DNA from 4 places in the Paenibacillus sp. Cedars genome. Region 3 is predicted to be linked to each of the others. Evidence: a T-box and tRNA genes for the amino acid it is inferred to sense, from the RefSeq annotation. Region 3 holds a T-box; the other regions hold tRNA genes.
The links. A T-box is a leader RNA that pairs with one kind of tRNA and senses whether it is charged. The one in region 3 lies ahead of leuS (leucine--tRNA ligase), so its partner is inferred to be a tRNA-Leu.
Positions count from the first base shown of each region.

Region 1: it has a tRNA-Leu gene. The T-box ahead of leuS (leucine--tRNA ligase) is inferred to sense a tRNA for this amino acid. The anticodon was not compared.
Region 2: it has a tRNA-Leu gene. The T-box ahead of leuS (leucine--tRNA ligase) is inferred to sense a tRNA for this amino acid. The anticodon was not compared.
Region 4: it has a tRNA-Leu gene. The T-box ahead of leuS (leucine--tRNA ligase) is inferred to sense a tRNA for this amino acid. The anticodon was not compared.

Region 1 is NZ_CP020866.1:4,323,143-4,326,099, reverse strand. It holds rRNA gene B9D94_RS21720 (23S ribosomal RNA) at 1-44, shown strand, start outside; rRNA gene rrf (5S ribosomal RNA) at 260-376, shown strand; tRNA gene B9D94_RS21710 (tRNA-Asn) at 387-462, shown strand; tRNA gene B9D94_RS21705 (tRNA-Ser) at 466-557, shown strand; tRNA gene B9D94_RS21700 (tRNA-Glu) at 575-649, shown strand; tRNA gene B9D94_RS21695 (tRNA-Val) at 701-776, shown strand; tRNA gene B9D94_RS21690 (tRNA-Met) at 796-872, shown strand; tRNA gene B9D94_RS21685 (tRNA-Asp) at 906-982, shown strand; tRNA gene B9D94_RS21680 (tRNA-Lys) at 1,118-1,193, shown strand; tRNA gene B9D94_RS21675 (tRNA-Gly) at 1,235-1,309, shown strand; tRNA gene B9D94_RS21670 (tRNA-Arg) at 1,314-1,390, shown strand; tRNA gene B9D94_RS21665 (tRNA-Leu) at 1,442-1,521, shown strand; tRNA gene B9D94_RS21660 (tRNA-Pro) at 1,530-1,603, shown strand; gene B9D94_RS21655 (BofC C-terminal domain-containing protein) at 1,751-2,464, shown strand; gene ruvC (crossover junction endodeoxyribonuclease RuvC) at 2,678-2,957, shown strand, end outside.
Region 2 is NZ_CP020866.1:467,291-470,247, forward strand. It holds tRNA gene B9D94_RS03670 (tRNA-Glu) at 6-80, shown strand; tRNA gene B9D94_RS03675 (tRNA-Val) at 146-221, shown strand; tRNA gene B9D94_RS03680 (tRNA-Met) at 241-317, shown strand; tRNA gene B9D94_RS03685 (tRNA-Asp) at 349-425, shown strand; tRNA gene B9D94_RS03690 (tRNA-Phe) at 494-569, shown strand; tRNA gene B9D94_RS03695 (tRNA-Thr) at 591-666, shown strand; tRNA gene B9D94_RS03700 (tRNA-Tyr) at 671-755, shown strand; tRNA gene B9D94_RS03705 (tRNA-Trp) at 762-835, shown strand; tRNA gene B9D94_RS03710 (tRNA-His) at 858-930, shown strand; tRNA gene B9D94_RS03715 (tRNA-His) at 977-1,052, shown strand; tRNA gene B9D94_RS03720 (tRNA-Gln) at 1,071-1,145, shown strand; tRNA gene B9D94_RS03725 (tRNA-Gly) at 1,161-1,235, shown strand; tRNA gene B9D94_RS03730 (tRNA-Cys) at 1,247-1,320, shown strand; tRNA gene B9D94_RS03735 (tRNA-Arg) at 1,333-1,409, shown strand; tRNA gene B9D94_RS03740 (tRNA-Leu) at 1,417-1,496, shown strand; gene B9D94_RS03745 (hypothetical protein) at 2,137-2,436, shown strand; gene B9D94_RS03750 (PspA/IM30 family protein) at 2,510-2,957, shown strand, end outside.
Region 3 is NZ_CP020866.1:4,143,993-4,146,949, forward strand. It holds gene leuS (leucine--tRNA ligase) at 1-1,164, opposite strand, end outside; T-box leader at 1,253-1,509, opposite strand; gene B9D94_RS20885 (AraC family transcriptional regulator) at 1,550-2,434, opposite strand; gene B9D94_RS20890 (Gfo/Idh/MocA family protein) at 2,500-2,957, opposite strand, start outside.
Region 4 is NZ_CP020866.1:227,653-230,609, forward strand. It holds rRNA gene rrf (5S ribosomal RNA) at 3-119, shown strand; tRNA gene B9D94_RS02560 (tRNA-Asn) at 130-205, shown strand; tRNA gene B9D94_RS02565 (tRNA-Thr) at 209-284, shown strand; tRNA gene B9D94_RS02570 (tRNA-Glu) at 322-396, shown strand; tRNA gene B9D94_RS02575 (tRNA-Val) at 419-494, shown strand; tRNA gene B9D94_RS02580 (tRNA-Gln) at 550-624, shown strand; tRNA gene B9D94_RS02585 (tRNA-Lys) at 693-768, shown strand; tRNA gene B9D94_RS02590 (tRNA-Leu) at 783-866, shown strand; tRNA gene B9D94_RS02595 (tRNA-Gly) at 872-946, shown strand; tRNA gene B9D94_RS02600 (tRNA-Arg) at 950-1,026, shown strand; tRNA gene B9D94_RS02605 (tRNA-Pro) at 1,046-1,119, shown strand; tRNA gene B9D94_RS02610 (tRNA-Gly) at 1,196-1,269, shown strand; gene ppc (phosphoenolpyruvate carboxylase) at 1,545-2,957, shown strand, end outside.

The DNA.
Region 1 (2,957 bases), 180 kb from region 3:
ATGCATGGAGCTGACCAATACTAATCGGTCGAGGGCTTATCCAAAAACACCCCAAAAAGTGAAGCTAAGCGTTGAAGCTGATGCCGAATACTTTTCGGGGACCCCGATACCACATCGGGTAATGCTACGGATATCTAATACACGCAAATTTCGTTTCGTATCTAGTTTTCAGGTGATCAAAACTGAATTGGAAGTGTACAAGTTATACTTGCAAGGAGGACGATCACGGCATTTGGCGATGCCGGATCCTGAATATACGTTTGGTGGCGATAGCGGAAGGGTTCCACGCGTACCCATACCGAACACGACCGTTAAGCCTTCCAGCGCCGATGGTACTTGGACCGCAGGGTCCCGGGAGAGTAGGACGTCGCCAAGCGAATACATATTCCCTGATAGCTCAGTTGGTAGAGCACTCGACTGTTAATCGAGTTGTCACAGGTTCGAGTCCTGTTCGGGGAGCCATACGGAGAGGTGTCCGAGTTGGTCGAAGGAGCACGATTGGAAATCGTGTAGGCGCCAAAAGCGTCTCGAGGGTTCGAATCCCTCTCTCTCCGCCAGCAAGGACTTCATATATGGCCCGTTGGTCAAGGGGTTAAGACACCTCCCTTTCACGGAGGTAACAGGGGTTCGAATCCCCTACGGGTCACCATTATCTATATTGCTTCTGGGGATGAGAATCCTATCATTATGAAATACAGTTGGAGGCTTAGCTCAGCTGGGAGAGCATCTGCCTTACAAGCAGAGGGTCGGGGGTTCGAACCCCTCAGCCTCCACCATATATACACCTTTTAATGACGCGGGGTGGAGCAGTTCGGTAGCTCGTCGGGCTCATAACCCGAAGGTCGTAGGTTCAAATCCTGCCCCCGCAACCAATTTAATCACTAGAATAAGTGATTAAGCCTCATGGAACTGTGGTGTAGAGGCCTAACATGCCTGCCTGTCACGCAGGAGATCGCGGGTTCGAATCCCGTCAGTTCCGCCATTCTTACAAGCTTCAGGGATGAGAACTCATATACTTGGGTTCGTCGAAGCATCATCTTCGTTAGCATAGACTTCGCAGTCTCGAACGAAGAGAGAGTATCCCGTCAGTTCCGCCATTCTTTACTCTTAGTAATAAGAGCCATTAGCTCAGTTGGTAGAGCACCTGACTTTTAATCAGGGTGTCGAAGGTTCGAGTCCTTCATGGCTCACCATTTTTACCAATGTGAGTACAGGATGGAATACATATTACATTGCGGACGTGGCTCAGCGGTAGAGCATCGCCTTGCCAAGGCGAGGGTCGCGGGTTCGATTCCCGTCGTCCGCTCCATTATGCGCCCTTAGCTCAGCTGGATAGAGCGTTTGACTACGAATCAAAAGGTCGGGAGTTCGAATCTCTCAGGGCGTGCCATTTTTCTTAAAAAAAATATTAAAATATTTGATTCATACAAAATTTCATTATGCCGGTGTGGCGGAATTGGCAGACGCGCGCGACTCAAAATCGTGAGGGAAACCGTGGGGGTTCGAGTCCCTTCACCGGCATTTATTAACGGGATGTAGCTCAGCTTGGTAGAGCACCTGGTTTGGGACCAGGGGGTCGCATGTTCAAATCGTGTCATCCCGATTCAAATAGAAAGACTGCTTTCAGATCATCTGAAAGCAGTCTTTCTTTGTTGCAGGTAGAAAATAATTCTAATTATAAATGCTTTGCTGAATAATTTGGCAGTGTCCCGGTCACAATATGAAAAACATTGAATAGAAGGGGATTACCTTGAGTGTTTTTCATTTTTTCAAGAAACTGTTCAGAAAACGCTGGAGACGCTGGAGACGCGCCATTTGGTCTTGTGCGATCGTTCTGATCGCAGGTGTCGTGATATGGTCCGGCCAGAATATAAAAGATCAGATGAAGAAGCTGCTCACGGCTACATCAGATGAAACACCACTGGCTGTGGAAACGATGCACTACCTGAAGATTGAAGACGACAAGCAGGAAGAGCGCATAGAGGATCAAAGGGAATTCATGCAGAAGTTGAATACGTCAAAGGGTAAGAAACATGTTCACGTTCGCATAACGTATGTGTGTGGCACCGAAGAACAAGATTTGGGACGGCTCACGCCAGACGGTATTTATGAATTGATGAATAAAAATCCTTTATGGCAGGGACGGTTGGATGATAAAGGCGAAGTCTGGCTGGAGCAAACCATTTCAGATCTTTCGCCAGCTTGTAAGAGACAAGCATATATTAGCGTCGATTCCAAAGGCAATTTAACGCTGTTTGATGGTCCGCCGGAAGAGGAGAAGGTCATGCGAACCTTTTTTCAGCTTGATGTCGGTTCGATGGAGTCTTCTTTGCCTAAGGATGTCATTAAGCAATTAGAAGACGGTATTCGTATTCAGGACATTGAAGAGTATAACAGTGTACTGTCAACCTTTAGCGACTACGCTCGGGATATGGCCGAGAATGTCATGAAGCCAAGCCCTTAAGTAGTTTCTGTTTTTGTATTTGCCGAATTAAGATAAAAAACTGCCCGAATCATTCGGGCAGTTTTTTGCGTTTCCGGGACAGCCGGAGAGAGCAAATATGAAAGTTATATTACGGCTAATCAAAGGTTTAAAGTTTTTCCTCAACTGAAGTCGATCTTTTGTTATAATGAGAGAACGATACATATGTTCGCTTCATCAGAGGAGAGATTGGTTTTGCGTATTTTAGGGATCGACCCGGGGATTGCGATTGTGGGTTTCGGGTTTGTAGATAAGGTTGGGAGCAAGGTGACTCCGGTGCAGTATGGCTGCATCCAGACGGAAGCCCATACACCGGATGAGGAGAGGCTGCTTCATGTATATGAAGGCATGCAGCAGCTTATTGATAAATACGAGCCTGAGGCTGTGGCATTTGAGAAATTGTTCTTTAACCGCAATGTAACGACGGCCATGTCGGTATCCCAAGCCAGAGGTGTTCTCATTCTTGCTGCCATCC
Region 2 (2,957 bases), 2.7 Mb from region 3:
AGCAAGGCCCGTTGGTCAAGGGGTTAAGACACCTCCCTTTCACGGAGGTAACAGGGGTTCGAATCCCCTACGGGTCACCATTATATTCAAAAAAATACTTGCTTCTTGTGCCGAAATTTGGTACGATAAAGGTCGCTTTTGTTACGGAGGCTTAGCTCAGCTGGGAGAGCATCTGCCTTACAAGCAGAGGGTCGGGGGTTCGAACCCCTCAGCCTCCACCATATATACACCTTTTAATGACGCGGGGTGGAGCAGTTCGGTAGCTCGTCGGGCTCATAACCCGAAGGTCACAGGTTCAAATCCTGTCCCCGCAACCAATTTATATCACTTATAGTGATCATACCTTATGGAACTGTGGTGTAGAGGCCTAACATGCCTGCCTGTCACGCAGGAGATCGCGGGTTCGAATCCCGTCAGTTCCGCCATTATTTACAAGCTTCAGGGATAAGATGAGTATCCGATATGGGTTTCGTCGAAGTTCGCGAAGAACTAAGGCTCGGTAGCTCAGTCGGTAGAGCAGAGGACTGAAAATCCTCGTGTCGGCGGTTCGATTCCGTCCCGAGCCACCATGTAATTTTATAATTGTGTATGCCGGTGTAGCTCAATTGGTAGAGCAACTGACTTGTAATCAGTAGGTTGGGGGTTCAAGTCCTCTCGCCGGCACCATTATGGAGGATTAGTGAAGTGGCTAAACACGGCAGACTGTAAATCTGCTCTCTTCGAGTTCGGTGGTTCGAATCCATCATCCTCCACCAGTTTTTAGGGGCATAGTTTAAAGGTAGAACAACGGTCTCCAAAACCGTTGGTGTGGGTTCAATTCCTGCTGCCCCTGCCATTGAATACTTATAATGAACTTGGCGATCGTGGCGAAGGGGTTAACGCACCGGATTGTGGTTCCGGCATTCGTGGGTTCGAGACCCATCGGTCGCCCATTACTTCATTATGATTATTCTCTAGAAAAAACTATTACATTATGGCGATCGTGGCGAAGGGGTTAACGCACCGGATTGTGGTTCCGGCATTCGTGGGTTCGAGACCCATCGGTCGCCCCATAGTTTTTTAAAAAATGTTGGGGATTAGCCAAGCGGTAAGGCAACGGACTTTGACTCCGTCATGCATAGGTTCGAATCCTATATCCCCAGCCATTGATTTTTTAATAAGCGGACGTGGCTCAGCGGTAGAGCATCGCCTTGCCAAGGCGAGGGTCGCGGGTTCGATTCCCGTCGTCCGCTCCATTTTTGTTTCTGGCGCCATAGCCAAGTGGTAAGGCACAGCTCTGCAAAAGCTTTATCCCCAGTTCGAATCTGGGTGGCGCCTCCATTACAAACTTATGTGCCCTTAGCTCAGCTGGATAGAGCGTTTGACTACGAATCAAAAGGTCAGGAGTTCGAATCTCTTAGGGCACGCCATCAGTAAGCCGGTGTGGCGGAATTGGCAGACGCGCGCGACTCAAAATCGTGAGGGAAACCGTGGGGGTTCGAGTCCCTTCACCGGCATCATCAAAAGGAATGCAGACTATAAACGTCTGCATTCCTTTTTTCGTATTGATCTTTTGTTAGGTTAGTTACTCCACGCTAAGCCTCCGTTGCTTTTTATGATAGGGACTGATGTAATGCTCCTCAGTATGTAGGCAGCTCCTGAATTGCACCTAACTGCATGCCTTTAACTGCAAACCTTTAACTGCAAACCTTTAACTGCATACCTTTAACTCCCCCTTTTTAATACACTATCGTATTTCTTTACGTGGTATTAATCCCCTCACTAATCCGGGACACGTTTAATTCCAGTGCTTTCAATCAAATGAATATCTTTGATTTTCTTACAAGGCCTTTGTAAATCAGGACATATTACGCGACCCGCGGTATAGATCCTTTCTAAACCGACACTTTTAGCACTGCTCTAAGGTAATCAGACAGCAGTAGAGCTATGCTCTCGATGGTAATGATACATCCCATGGAATGAGCTTAGAGCAGATCTAGTGTAAGGGTTGGACGCAGGTCTGTAGGTGGCCCCGACTTAGGTCTAGGTTCAAAAACCGTCCGCAGGCCGTTTTAGTTCATCTTGAAATTACCTAGAATAGAGTCATAAGGTTGAACAAAAGAAACAACAATCAAATAACAGAAAGGCGGTGCATAAATGAGGAATTCAAAAGGAAATGGAATAAGTATCCTGTTGATTGGTTTAGGGATATTGGTTCTCCTGGGAATATTCGGTCCTCTGCTCGGATGGTTGTTCAGTCTTCTAATTCCAGTGCTGATGGTCGCTTTGGGATATTACGGGATCCGTAGAGGAAATACCTTAATCGGATGGATTATTCTCGGTATCGGTGTGATCTGGTTGATGGGTAAACTCTCCTGGTTGATCGGTCCGATCTTTGGAATCATCTTAATCATCTACGGGGTGTCCAGATTGAAGAATGGCAGACCACGTTACTGATATAACACAATAATGAATGGCAGGCATAAACAGCCAGATAATGATCGCGATAGAAGAGGAGGACTAAGCCAATATGAGTGTTTTCCGGCGGATAAGAGACATAACCGTTGCAACATTGAATGAAAAGCTTGAACAGAGCCAGGATCCGGTTCGTTTGATCGACCAGTTCCTTCATTCAACCAGACAGGACATTGCAGAAGCAGAGAAACTGCAGCAGCAATGCCAAGTACATTCCAGACAGCTGAAACAGCAGGTGGATCAAGCAGAAACCATGCGCTATAAACGTGAAGAGCAGGCATTGCTCGCACTGAAGGCCGGTGAAGATCATCTTGCCAAACTTGCATTGCAGGAAAAGTTGATCTATGAGGAAAAAATTGAGCAGTACCAAGGCCTGTTATCCTCAAGCCTGGAGTCGCTGAAAGAAATCGATGAACAGCTCGGCGAGCTGCGCATGGAATATCAGACGGTGTACAGCAAACGTCAATATTACGTTGCCCGGGTCGAGACCCTTCGTCTTCAAC
Region 3 (2,957 bases):
ACCGGAATTCACATGCTCGCCACTGCCGGTGTAGGCTTCCTCTTCAACATTTCCACCCTGAACGACTTCAATAATCGGAAGACCAAACTGTTTGGCAAATTCCCAGTCACGGCTGTCGTGACCCGGAACCGCCATAATGGCTCCTGTTCCGTAACCTGCCAGCACATAGTCCGCAATCCAGATCGGCACTTTAGCGCCGCTCACCGGATTAATGGCGTATGCTCCGGTAAAGACACCGGTTTTGTCTTTTGCCAAATCCGTCCGCTCCAGATCACTTTTGCGGGAAGCCTGAACTTGATAAGCCTTCACCGCTTCGCGTTGATCCGCTGACGTAATTTTGTCCACAAGGTCATGCTCCGGTGCCAGCACACAGTAGGTAGCGCCGAACAGTGTATCCGGGCGGGTTGTAAATACCTCCAGATGGCCATCGTAACCCTCGATGTCAAAACGAACCTCGGCACCCGTGGATTTGCCAATCCAATTGCGCTGCATATCCTTCAGGCTTTCGCTCCAGTCCAGCTCATCCAGATCCTCAAGCAGGCGCTCTGCATATTCGGTAATACGCAGAATCCATTGACGCATCGGCTTGCGAACGACCGGATGTCCTCCGCGCTCACTCTTGCCATCGATGACCTCTTCGTTCGCCAGCACGGTACCGAGTGCTTCGCACCAGTTAACCGGCACTTCAGCCACATAAGCCAAGCCGCGGTTATAGAGCTGGATAAAGATCCACTGGGTCCATTTGAAATATTCCGGATCGGTGGTGCTGATCTCCCGGTCCCAGTCATACGAGAATCCGAGGGATTTGATCTGGCGCCGGAACGTATCGATATTTTGCACGGTGAACTCGCGGGGATGCTTGCCTGTGTCCATCGCATACTGTTCTGCAGGGAGTCCGAAAGCATCCCATCCCATGGGATGCAGCACATTGTAACCTCGCATCCGTTTGTAACGGGACACGATATCTGTTGCCGTGTATCCTTCCGGATGCCCTACATGCAGGCCTACGCCGGATGGATATGGGAACATATCCAGTGCGTAAAACTTCGGTTTGGATGATGCCTCTTCGGTTTTAAACGTTTTTTTCTCGTCCCAGTACTGCTGCCACTTCGGTTCGATGGCCTGCGGGATATAGCCGTGGCCGGTTGTCTGATTGTCCGTCATACTTCAATGCTCCTCCTTCACATTCGAGAGACAAGGCCTGATGCCATTGTCCAAAAACAAAAAAACCTCATCATCCATAGCGTTGATCGCTAGGGACGAGAGGTTTGATTCCCGTGGTACCACCCTAGTTAGCCAAAGGCATACTTTGCCTTTCACTCCCTTTGCATCCTTATCGCGGATGAGACGACAATGCTTCATCGGCCAGTTGCTGAAATAGCCATTCAGCGGCCGGGTTAACATCATTGCTCCGAGGCGAGTTCATTCCTATCGTCAACCGGTTTTCACCAAACACCGGCTCTCTGCATGATCGAATGCGGAAGTACTAATCCTCATCATCGCTTTCATATTACCATTTTAATGTGGCTATTATACCCAAAATGTACGATCAAGTCAACGAAAGTTCATCTCCGCTCCTGCGGTAATGCTCCGGTGTCGTTCCGACCATTGATTTGAACATCCGGCTGAAATGAGCCAGATGCTTAAACCCGGATGCCTGGCTGACCTCCGTTATGCTCAGATAAGGGTGAAGCCGCAGTAAAATTTTAGCCTGGTTGATCCGCCGGTGATACAAATATTTAAACACCGTTGTTCCCGTCACCTCCTTGAATAAGGAGGATAGATAATGCTTGGTAATATGCATATCGCGGGCGATTCTCTCCAGCGTCAGATCGTGCATATAATTTTCCTCGACAAACGATACCACATGCTGGACATGCCGCTCCTTCTCTGAGATCGAGTCTTGACCCTGTACAGCGGCCTGACACCAGCCTGCAATGACGTACATCAGCTCCTGGATGCGCAAGGTCATGCGTTCCTGGCGGTAGTGGGTCGTGGACGCTGACAGGCGATGAATATCGGCCAGCAGGGCCTCGAACTCTTCCCGATTGGTCCCGGTTAGGGTCATACGATGATTCCGGAGCGTATCGAAGGGGTCCAGCAGGATCGTCTTGGCCGATTCCGACAGCCCCTTGCACACCCAGGCCGGGTCAAAATGCAGAATGCTTCTTACGTATCTGGAATCGGGTTCCACACTCGGACAATGAAGCGTCAAACCATTCATCAGCAGCAGATCCCCCGGCTTCAGCGCAAAGACAGAGTCACCGATTAGATAGGTGCAGCATCCCTCGTGAAAATAATAGATTTCATAAAAGGCGTGGGAATGGAATTGCCCGCTGATAAGGGGCTGTTCATTATAATAGCTCAGATCTATTGGCTCTTTCAGCTGCATCCACTCGAAGCTTGGCAGCCCTTTGGATGATGACGAGGACATAAGAGAATCGCCCCTTTAGCGGCCTGGGGTTGTAGAACCCCTGAACATCGCGGAGTTTTTCTCTATTATATATGATTTTCTTGAATGCGCACGGCTTCATTCTGAGCAATCACGCATAATTCGCCGGCCTTGAAGGCGTGCTCCTGGGACATGGCAAACTCGGTCCGTTCCAGACAATCCAGGATCAGCTCGCCGAAAAACGGATAGCCTACCTTGCCCTGCAGCTCCATATGAAACTCCCCTTCGCCGTTAACCAAATACAGATGATCGCCTTGTGGATGTCTGGCAATATCAATGTATTTACGAAGTTCGATATATCCGTCCGTTCCCAAAATAACGGTTCTTCCGTCGCCCCAGGTACCGAGGCCCCCAGGCGTCAGCCAATCGACACGGAAATAATTCGTGGCCCCATTGTCTCCGAGAAGTGTCGCATCTCCGAAATCCTCCAGCTCCGGGTAGGCCGGATTCGCATAATTGCCCACCTTGCTGCTGAGCACCTTGGCATCGCGGCAGCCTGCAAAAA
Region 4 (2,957 bases), 2.5 Mb from region 3:
CGTTTGGTGGCGATGGCGGAAGGGTTCCACGCGTACCCATACCGAACACGACCGTTAAGCCTTCCAGCGCCGATGGTACTTGGACCGCAGGGTCCCGGGAGAGTAGGACGTCGCCAAGCGGATACATATTCCCTGATAGCTCAGTTGGTAGAGCACTCGACTGTTAATCGAGTTGTCACAGGTTCGAGTCCTGTTCGGGGAGCCACTTGCTTCCATAGCTCAGTAGGTAGAGTGCATCCATGGTAAGGATGAGGTCACCGGTTCGATCCCGGTTGGAAGCTCCAGATTCGTTTTTAGAATGGACATGCGTCATGTAAATGAGGCCCGTTGGTCAAGGGGTTAAGACACCTCCCTTTCACGGAGGTAACAGGGGTTCGAATCCCCTACGGGTCACCACTATTTCTCATCCATTACATATGGAGGCTTAGCTCAGCTGGGAGAGCATCTGCCTTACAAGCAGAGGGTCGGGGGTTCGAACCCCTCAGCCTCCACCATTTAACTCATGATTATTAGAGTGTTGAAATGAAAAATAGAAATACTCATCGATATTGGGGATTAGCCAAGCGGTAAGGCAACGGACTTTGACTCCGTCATGCATAGGTTCGAATCCTATATCCCCAGCCACTTCACACCAAAAAGTGAAGTTGCGCTTTGAAGGTGATTCCGGATATTTTTCGGAGGCCCTGATATGCGAGCCATTAGCTCAGTTGGTAGAGCACCTGACTTTTAATCAGGGTGTCGAAGGTTCGAGTCCTTCATGGCTCACCATTGTTTCATCTTGTGCGCGTGTGGCGGAATTGGCAGACGCACTAGACTTAGGATCTAGCGTCTTTGACGTGGGGGTTCAAGTCCCTCCACGCGCACCATTTATGCGGACGTGGCTCAGCGGTAGAGCATCGCCTTGCCAAGGCGAGGGTCGCGGGTTCGATTCCCGTCGTCCGCTCCATTTGCGCCCTTAGCTCAGCTGGATAGAGCGTTTGACTACGAATCAAAAGGTCGGGAGTTCGAATCTCTCAGGGCGTGCCATTTTTTCAAAGATTAATATCGGGATGTAGCTCAGCTTGGTAGAGCACCTGGTTTGGGACCAGGGGGTCGCATGTTCAAATCGTGTCATCCCGATTTGCTTAGGCGTTATTGCCCATAAAAGTAATCAGAATATGCTACAAAGCATAAGATCACTTTTGTGGGGTGATATGCGGGTGTAGTTCAATGGTAGAACTCCAGCCTTCCAAGCTGGTAGCGTGGGTTCGATTCCCATCACCCGCTCCATACATATGCAGGACATCACCGTGTGTGATGTTTTTTTTACATATTTACACGACTATCCTGCGAAGTGTTAATGTGATAAAGAATGCAGTCATATCAAGGGTTTCTTGGACTAATGTTTATCGTAGAAGGGCATATCAATAGCATGAGTTTTGTCGATTTGGCTAATTTTTTCGCCTGAAAAATGCAGATTTTCATTCGCTTTTATTGTATGATGTTAGGAAGGCGTTACGTCCTAAAGATAAACTGCTGAAACGGGTTGAGATGGGAGGAGTAGCATGACTGAACTTACAGTAACCGCAAAGAGCAATTCCAACAATCTGCTGCGGCGTGATGTACGGTTCCTTGGCAATATTCTTGGGGAAGTTCTTGTCCATCAAGGAGGCAATGAGCTTTTAGATATAGTTGAGAAAATTCGCGAAACGAGTAAATCGTTGCGATCCGTATTCCTGCCGGAATTGTTTGCAGATTTCAAAGGGATTATCAGCACGCTGGAACCAGACATTCGCCATCAGGTGATTCGTGCGTTTGCCATTTACTTTCAATTGGTTAATATCGCAGAGCAGAATCATCGCATACGCCGCAAGCGTGATTACGAGCGTTCCGCTGGGGAGAGTGTTCAACCAGGTTCCATTGAAAGTGCGATCCAGGATTTGAAAGAGCGCAATATTACGTTTGAAGAAGTTCAAGAAATTCTCGAAAGTCTATCCCTTGAGCTGGTAATGACAGCTCATCCGACAGAAGCGATGCGTCGGGCTATTCTGGATATTCATAAACGGATAGCAGACGATGTTATGCAACTGGACAACCCGACACTGACATTCCGCGAACGAGAGCAGCTTCGGGAGAAATTACTGAATGAGGTTATCACACTGTGGCAAACCGATGAGCTTCGTGATCGCAAGCCGACGGTTCTTGATGAAGTCAGAAACGGCATGTATTATTTTCACGAGACTCTGTTTCACATTCTGCCAGAGGTTTATCAAGAGCTGGAGCGCTGCCTAAGTAAGTATTACCCGGGTCACCATTGGCACGTTCCAACCTATTTGCGTTTCGGTTCATGGATTGGTGGCGATCGGGACGGAAATCCTTCAGTGACGGCGGACGTAACATGGAGAACGCTCGAAATGCAGCGGAAGCTTGCGGTTCGTGAATATCAACGGATCTTGCGTGAATTCATGAAATACCTCAGCTTCAGTTCATCCATTGTGAGCGTGTCGGATGAATTGCTTCAATCCATCGAAAAAGACCGCGAGCATGTGACACTGAAAAAGATGGAAATTTGGCACAATGAGAAAGAGCCTTATCGTGTAAAACTGGTATATATGTTAGCTAAAATGAGTCATATTCTTGATGAAAACATGACAGGAAGCGAGCGGTACCAGTCTCCTGAAGAGTTTATTGAGGATTTGAATATCATTGATCGAAGCTTGCGTTTCCATTTTGCTGACTATGTTGCAGACACTTATATCCAGAAGCTGATTCGCCAGGCGGAGTTGTTTGGTTTCCATACAGCATCACTGGATATCAGACAGCATAGCCAAGAGCATGAGAACGCAATGGCCGAAATTCTTCGTAAAATGAACGTCACTCAGGATTACGCACAAATGAGCGAGGACGAGAAAATCGAGCTGCTCAATAACCTGCTTAACGATCCTCGACCGTTGACAACTCCATATCAGGAGTATAGC